3 regions of the Mucilaginibacter florum genome follow, and region 2 is predicted to be linked to each of the others. Evidence: riboswitches for the same ligand, from Rfam matches in the RefSeq annotation. Region 2 holds a riboswitch; each other region holds the start of a gene.
What was found. Region 2 has a riboswitch for cobalamin ahead of metE (5-methyltetrahydropteroyltriglutamate--homocysteine S-methyltransferase). Riboswitches for the same ligand answer to the same signal wherever they lie in the genome.
Positions count from the first base shown of each region.

Region 1 (2,268 bases), 890 kb from region 2:
TAATCTTTGGTTTGATGTCTGTGTATAATAAATTACCGGCCCGGGTAAGCCCCTATCACTATTATAATAGTTAATCTGTGCTTTAAAACGGTTACTGTCGCTTTTTGTCCAATATAAAGAAGCATCTGTTTGTAAGGCTTTTACATCAGTATTGGTACGGGTTGACAGGGTATCGCTTCCGTCGCCATGGACTTTGTATTTATAATGGCCATCAGCTTTGGTATAATTGTTATTTATAATAAACGACAACCTGTTACTGATACGTTGTTGCCACTGCAAGTACGGGTTAATTAAACTGAATGAACCTACATTGCTGCCCACCAATATTTTATAAGGTTTATCTGCTGTAAGTACTGGCCGTACAGTTTTAATATCTAAAATACTCGCCGAAGCAAATGCCCTTGCCGGTTGTACTATGCCTGGTAGCTGTGCATTATATAAACTGATTGATTGTATATTATAAAGGTTGAATTTACCTAGATCTATCTGTCCGTTTTGGGCATCATCTAGCAGTACGCCATCATACAAAACGCCGGTATGGTTAGCGCCAAGGCTGCGCACAGAAACAGTTTTTAATCCGCCTATACCGCCGTAATCGCGTACATTAACACCGGCAAAATTATTGGCAATATCTGCAACTGTTAAAGCAGCATAATGCTTAAAATCCGTACTATTAATTTGCTGCGACGGTGTTACCGATTGCACATTTGGCAAACGGTTAGCATTGATGTTTACCTCTTTTAGCTTTTTTGTAGTATCCTTTTGCGCTTTAGCAATTCCTGAAATAAATATTAAAGCAGCAGCCAGCATCACCATTTTTGGTTTGCTATGGATATAAATATGCCTTACTGCCTTTTTCATTTTATTTAAAAGCCAGCAACACGAAAGATAATTGAATAGAAATACTGCAATAGCAATACGGCATTTCATCCAAGCTTCAGTCCGCGAAAGCTGTGAATAACTAAACTTTTGGCAGGTCTTCTGGCTCGTCCTTGTGTTGATGCCTTCCCGTTACTTCGAGCGTAAACAGTGGCGTGATGTTCAACAGGCTTAATTAACTAAGCCGGACTTACAGCTGCGGGACAGCTCCGGATTTACACCGGATTCCCTTTTAATCTTTACAGGTATTGTAAAGAACCTAAAAGCGGTGCAAATGTACTAAATAGAAAAACAAAACCCGGATGTTTTGTTACATCCGGGTTGGTAATTAAAGAGTAGGTTGAAACAAATATCTTAAGATGAGCAGGTAACGCAACCTTCTTCCATGCTGCAGCTCGGGCCGCTGGTTTGGGTTAGTTCAATGCTGTCTAAATCATTCATTTGTACGTTTGATGCTTCTGGCGCTGGTATAACCGGTTCCATCTCTTTACTGCCTTGTTTTTCAACAGTAAACTGTACTGCCTGGGTAGCTGCTTGTGTACGCAGGTAATACATACCTGTTTTTAAACCGCGTTTCCATGCGTGGAAGTGCATCGAGGTCAGCTTAGCATTGTTAGGGCTGTCAACAAACAGGTTAAGTGATTGCGACTGGCAGATAAATGCGCCACGATCTGCCGCCATATCAATCAGGCTTCTTTGTTTAATTTCCCAAACGGTTTTGTAAAGTTCTTTAAGATCAGCAGGGATCTCGTCGATATGCTGGATAGAACCGTTTGCTGCAATGATCTTATTCTTCATGGTATTGTTCCACAAACCAAGGTTTACAAGATCTTTCAATAAATGTTTGTTAACAATCACAAACTCGCCGCTTAATACCCTGCGGGTGTAAATGTTTGAGGTATAAGGTTCGAAACACTCATTGTTACCAAAGATTTGCGAAGTAGATGCAGTAGGCATTGGCGCAACCAGTAAAGAGTTACGCACACCGTGCTTAACAACTTCTTTACGCAGGCTTGCCCAATCATGACGATCGGTTGGTGCAACGTTCCACAAGTCGAACTGGAACTTACCTTCTGACAACGGTGACCCTTTGAAGGTTTCGTAAGCGCCTTGCTCAATGGCCAGGTCCTTACTTGCTGTCATTGAAGCAAAGTAAATGGTTTCAAAGATGTTTTTGTTTAATACCCTTGCCAGTTCGCTTTCAAACGGCAAACGAAGCATAATGAAAACGTCGGCCAAACCTTGTACACCTAAACCGATTGGACGGTGGCGTAAGTTTGAATAACGTGCTTCTTCTACCGGATAATAGTTGTTATCGATAATGCGGTTAAGGTTTTTAGTTACCTCGTAAGTTACTTCGTAAAGTTTCTCAAAGTCGAATTCTTTGTT
Region 1 is NZ_CP117877.1:2,638,730-2,640,997, reverse strand. It holds gene PQ461_RS11260 (TonB-dependent receptor plug domain-containing protein) at 1-861, opposite strand, end outside; cobalamin riboswitch at 955-1,158, opposite strand; gene PQ461_RS11255 (ribonucleoside-diphosphate reductase subunit alpha) at 1,234-2,268, opposite strand, start outside.
Region 1: it holds a riboswitch for cobalamin, as region 2 does, so the genes downstream of both, PQ461_RS11260 (TonB-dependent receptor plug domain-containing protein) here and metE (5-methyltetrahydropteroyltriglutamate--homocysteine S-methyltransferase) in region 2, are expected to answer to the same signal.

Region 2 (2,268 bases):
TAGGTGCGGCAATGCCAATGGTTCTGTATCCGGGTATGCCTGTTATAATCAGCGAGCCTATACTCATCAACACAACAGACAAAGTTAAAGCTGCCTTACGCCCTTTACGGTCGGCATAGGCACCCATTATCCACCCCCCGATAGGCCGCATTAAAAATCCGATGGCAAATATGCCTGCTGTATTCAGCAAGCGTACAGTCTCGTTATCATCAGGAAAAAATGCACCCGAAAAATACAGCGCAAACACCGAGTAGGTATACCAGTCATACCACTCCACCAAATTGCCGACAGATCCACCAATAACTAACTTAATACGTTGCCTAACCAGTTGTGATCTTTCGGCTGTTTGTTGCTGCATTGCTAAAAATACAAATTCAATAACAATCGGCAACATTTGTAAATAGCCTGTGTTAGCTTAATATGAGTTCAGCATTTGTAAGAGAGGGCGACAGCCAGCAGTTGCACGAAATTGCGCCAACCATGCATGCCTTACAGGTATACCTGCAACGCGAAAACGGCGGCATCCGCATTTATGAAAAGAAACAATGGTTTAGTGAAAAGCAGGGCCGCGACGTTTTTGAAATGAGCGACGGACTGATCTATGCAAAAGATGATGACAGCAAGTGGTATATCGTGTTTGATGAATAAGAAAATCAAACCTTGTTACTTTGTCTTAGCCACAAAGTAACCAAAAGGCCAAAACAGCAAAAGGCTTCTTTGTCGCACAGGGCTATTCCTGCAAAGCCGTCCGATCCCGGAATCGCCACAACGGCATTCGCTCCAGATCTACCGGCTTTCAGCCAGAAGCTGCTTGCTGTTATATATATCGGTTGTACCCTTAATTTATTTCATTACTGTCTTTACATAACCGTTTTAAATGTGACCTCGGGCTTGTTGCGGCAAGCACAGGTATTGCTAACTTACTTTTGGCACAAAGCAACAAGGCCAAAGTCACGACTTTTTCTTTGGTGACTTTCTTTTGGGGAGAAAAAGAAAGTCTTATTCAAACCATAAAGTACATACGCAAACTAAACATTATCTTTTCATCTGCAAATCACTTACATTTGTTAAACGTTCTTTACAATAAGAAAAAATCTTCCAGCAGTACAGGTTTCCGGTTAACGCCGGGACTAAGAAGGAACCATGTGTAAATCATGGGCTGTCGCGCAACTGTAAGTCCGCCTTAACAAAGGCCGCCGTAAATAGCCACTATCGCTCACAAAGCGTTGGGAAGGTAACGGTAAAAGGACAAGCCAGGATACTTGCCGTACTGTTAAAAGACCAATGCTTTCGCGATTGAAGCAGTAGTCGATGGACAAGCAGGCGGTATTATGCTGCACTGTTGTGTTTATTTCTACCCATTTCCGAAAGCATACCGAAACGTAAGGAGCATTAATCAATTCAATTAATGTTTAACTAAGTTTTACGCGTATGCTAAAAAACAATCTTGGTTTCCCACGCATGGGCAGCCACCGTCAACTCAAAAAAGCCAGCGAACAGTACTGGCAGGGCAAAATCACCAGGCAAGATCTTTATGCTGCCGCCCGCAAAATTAAGGAGGCCAACTGGCAGTTGCAGCTCGATGCAGGTATCGATCTTATCCCCTGCAATGATTTCAGCTATTATGACCATGTGCTGGACATGAGCCTGCTGCTTGGCGCAATCCCTGCACGTTACTCTCCGGTAGTTGCTTCTGTAAAAGGTAATGAGGAGATCGACATGTACTTTGCCATGGCACGTGGTTATCAGAAAGATGGCCTCGACATTAAGGCCATGGAAATGACAAAATGGTTCGATACCAACTATCATTACATCGTTCCTGAGTTTACTGCCGATCAGCAATTTAATCTGTTTTCAGAAAAGCTGTTCGCCGAGTTTAACCACGCCAAACAATATGTTGGCGGTGCAGCAAAGCCTGTAATCATTGGCCCTGTATCCTACCTGTTATTAGGTAAAGAAAAGGAGGCCGGCTTCGACAAGATAGATTTAATCAAGAAGCTGGTTCCGGTTTATGTCGACATAATTAACAGGCTAAAAAATTATGGCGCCGAGTGGGTACAGCTTGATGAGCCTTACCTGGCAATGGACCTCAGCAAAAAAGAGAAAGAGGCCTTTGAGTACGCCTACCGTGCAATAGCCAATCGCGTAAGTGGCGTAAAGCTATTGGTAGCAACCTACTTTGATGCCCTGCTTGATAATGCGCCTTTAGCAGTTAACCTGCCAGTACAGGCATTACACATTGACCTGGCACGCGCACCAGAACAGTTA
Region 2 is NZ_CP117877.1:3,530,503-3,532,770, forward strand. It holds gene PQ461_RS15255 (MFS transporter) at 1-394, opposite strand, end outside; gene PQ461_RS15260 (hypothetical protein) at 421-648, shown strand; cobalamin riboswitch at 1,091-1,284, shown strand; gene metE (5-methyltetrahydropteroyltriglutamate--homocysteine S-methyltransferase) at 1,432-2,268, shown strand, end outside.

Region 3 (2,268 bases), 900 kb from region 2:
ACCTTCAATTACCTTTTTAGCTACATCAATTGGGTCAACAAGCGGGCTTAAACCATAAGCCAGCTTTTGAACGCGCGCAGTGATTTTGTCAAACTTAACGCTCTCTTTGTTTCCGTTTCTTTTTAGTACAAACATTTACCCCTCCTTACTCCCCTAAAGGGGAGCTATTTTGATTTTTTTGATAGTCATTAATAATATCCCTCTTCTATAGGAGAGGGTTGGGTGAGGTTTAAAAATCCTCGTCAAGCGAAAACGCCTGTGTTTCTTTATTTGCAGATAATACGCCTGCTTTTTGGTAGTCTCCTACGCGTTTTTCAAAGAAGTTGGTTTTGCCCTGCAACGATATCATCTCCATAAAATCGAATGGATTGGTAGCGTTGTAGATTTTGGTATAACCTAATTCATCCAGCCATCGGTCGGCCACAAACTCGATATATTGCTGCATCAGGCGCGAATTCATACCGATCAGGTCTACAGGAAGCGCATCGGTAATAAACTCTTTCTCAATGGCCACAGCATCGCGAATGATCTCATGTACCTGTTCTTGCGGAAGTTTATTGTTAAGCATGCTGTAAAGCAGGCAGGCAAATTCGCAGTGCAAACCTTCATCACGGCTAATGAGCTCATTGCTAAAGGTTAAGCCCGGCATTAAGCCACGTTTTTTAAGCCAGAAGATGGAACAGAAGCTACCAGAAAAGAAGATACCTTCAACCGCAGCAAAAGCCACAAGGCGCTCGGCAAACGAGCCGTTTTCAATCCAGCGTAAGGCCCACTCCGCTTTCTTTTTAACACATGGCACAGTATCAATTGCATGAAACAAACGGTCTTTTTCTGCGCTGTCTTTAATGTATGTATCAATTAGCAAAGCATAAGTTTCTGAATGGATGTTTTCCATCATGATCTGGAAACCATAAAAACAACGTGCTTCCGGTAATTGCACTTCGCTCATAAAGTTAACGGCAAGGTTCTCGTTAACAATACCGTCACTGGCAGCAAAAAACGCCAGGATGTGCGAAATGAAATGGCGTTCACCATCGTTAAGATTATTCCAGTCTTTTTGGTCGCCGCCCAAATCTATTTCTTCGGCAGTCCAGAAACTGGCTTCATGTTTTTTGTACATCTCCCAAACTTTGGGATAATTAATGGGCAGGATCACAAACCGATCTTTGTTTTCCTGTAGCAATACTTCTTCCTGTGGCATAACAATAAACTTAATCTTCTTAATAAAGCTGCAGGAATTGACAAGAGACAGAAACGCCATTACCTTTGTAAGTGAGGCGGCTATGAGGCTCTTGACAAAACCTTATTTCGTGAAAGTTTTGACAATTAATAAGTCCGGCAGGTGTCTGGCTGTATAGCCCTGAGGCCATTTCACAGTTGCACGTCAGCCCGTGATTTTCGCACGGTTCCCTTTTGATCACATTAGCTTTTCAAGCTTACTGCAAACCGAAATTATTGTTGTTTAGAACTTAGTTCAAAGCTACCATTAAAGTGTCTAAATCTGATGTGGAAGTTTTTAACAAATAACAATTTGCTAACATCAAAAACAATTTAATAAGTTTGAAATGAACTGATTACACAGGCTAATTATTAACATTGCCTTTTTTGATTTTTATGCTCAGAAAATTTTTATTAGCAGCACTTATTTTCGCATCATCTGCAGTATTTGCTCAACAGGCTGATACCGTTTTGCTAAAGCAATTGCTGGAAGCACACCCGGAATATTTTAACGGTATTTTAATGCACCCACAGCATAACGAGGTGCAGATCATCTACACCCAGATAAACCGCTACAAAAATAACTCTCCTCATTTTAAAACATATACTTACAGGCTTAATCCGCAACATTACTTTTACCCGGCAAGCACTGTTAAGCTGCCGACCTTGATTTTTGCTTTAGAAAAAGCTAACCGCTTACATACAAAAGGCCTTAAAAATGCTGAAATGCTTACTGACAGCGCTTGGGCCGGGCAAACCAAAGTAGATGCAGATACCAGTTCGGCTACAGGTAAGCCAAGCATGATAAATTATATTAAAAAGATACTTTTAGTTAGCGACAACGATGCTTATAACCGCCTTTATGAATTTGTTGGGCGGAAGGAGATCAATGAAAAGTTGAAGAAGTATCATTTGGATGGTACGCGCATAGTCGGCCGGCTGGCTATTGGCGATGGCTGCGAGAATGCAAAACATACTAACCCCATTAAATTTTATGAGCATGGTAAGCTGGTTTATAAAATGCCTGCACAGTATGACGACCGCGACTAT
Region 3 is NZ_CP117877.1:2,635,232-2,637,499, reverse strand. It holds gene PQ461_RS11255 (ribonucleoside-diphosphate reductase subunit alpha) at 1-135, opposite strand, end outside; gene PQ461_RS11250 (ribonucleoside-diphosphate reductase small subunit) at 230-1,201, opposite strand; cobalamin riboswitch at 1,321-1,466, opposite strand; gene PQ461_RS11245 (serine hydrolase) at 1,615-2,268, shown strand, end outside.
Region 3: it holds a riboswitch for cobalamin, as region 2 does, so the genes downstream of both, PQ461_RS11250 (ribonucleoside-diphosphate reductase small subunit) here and metE (5-methyltetrahydropteroyltriglutamate--homocysteine S-methyltransferase) in region 2, are expected to answer to the same signal.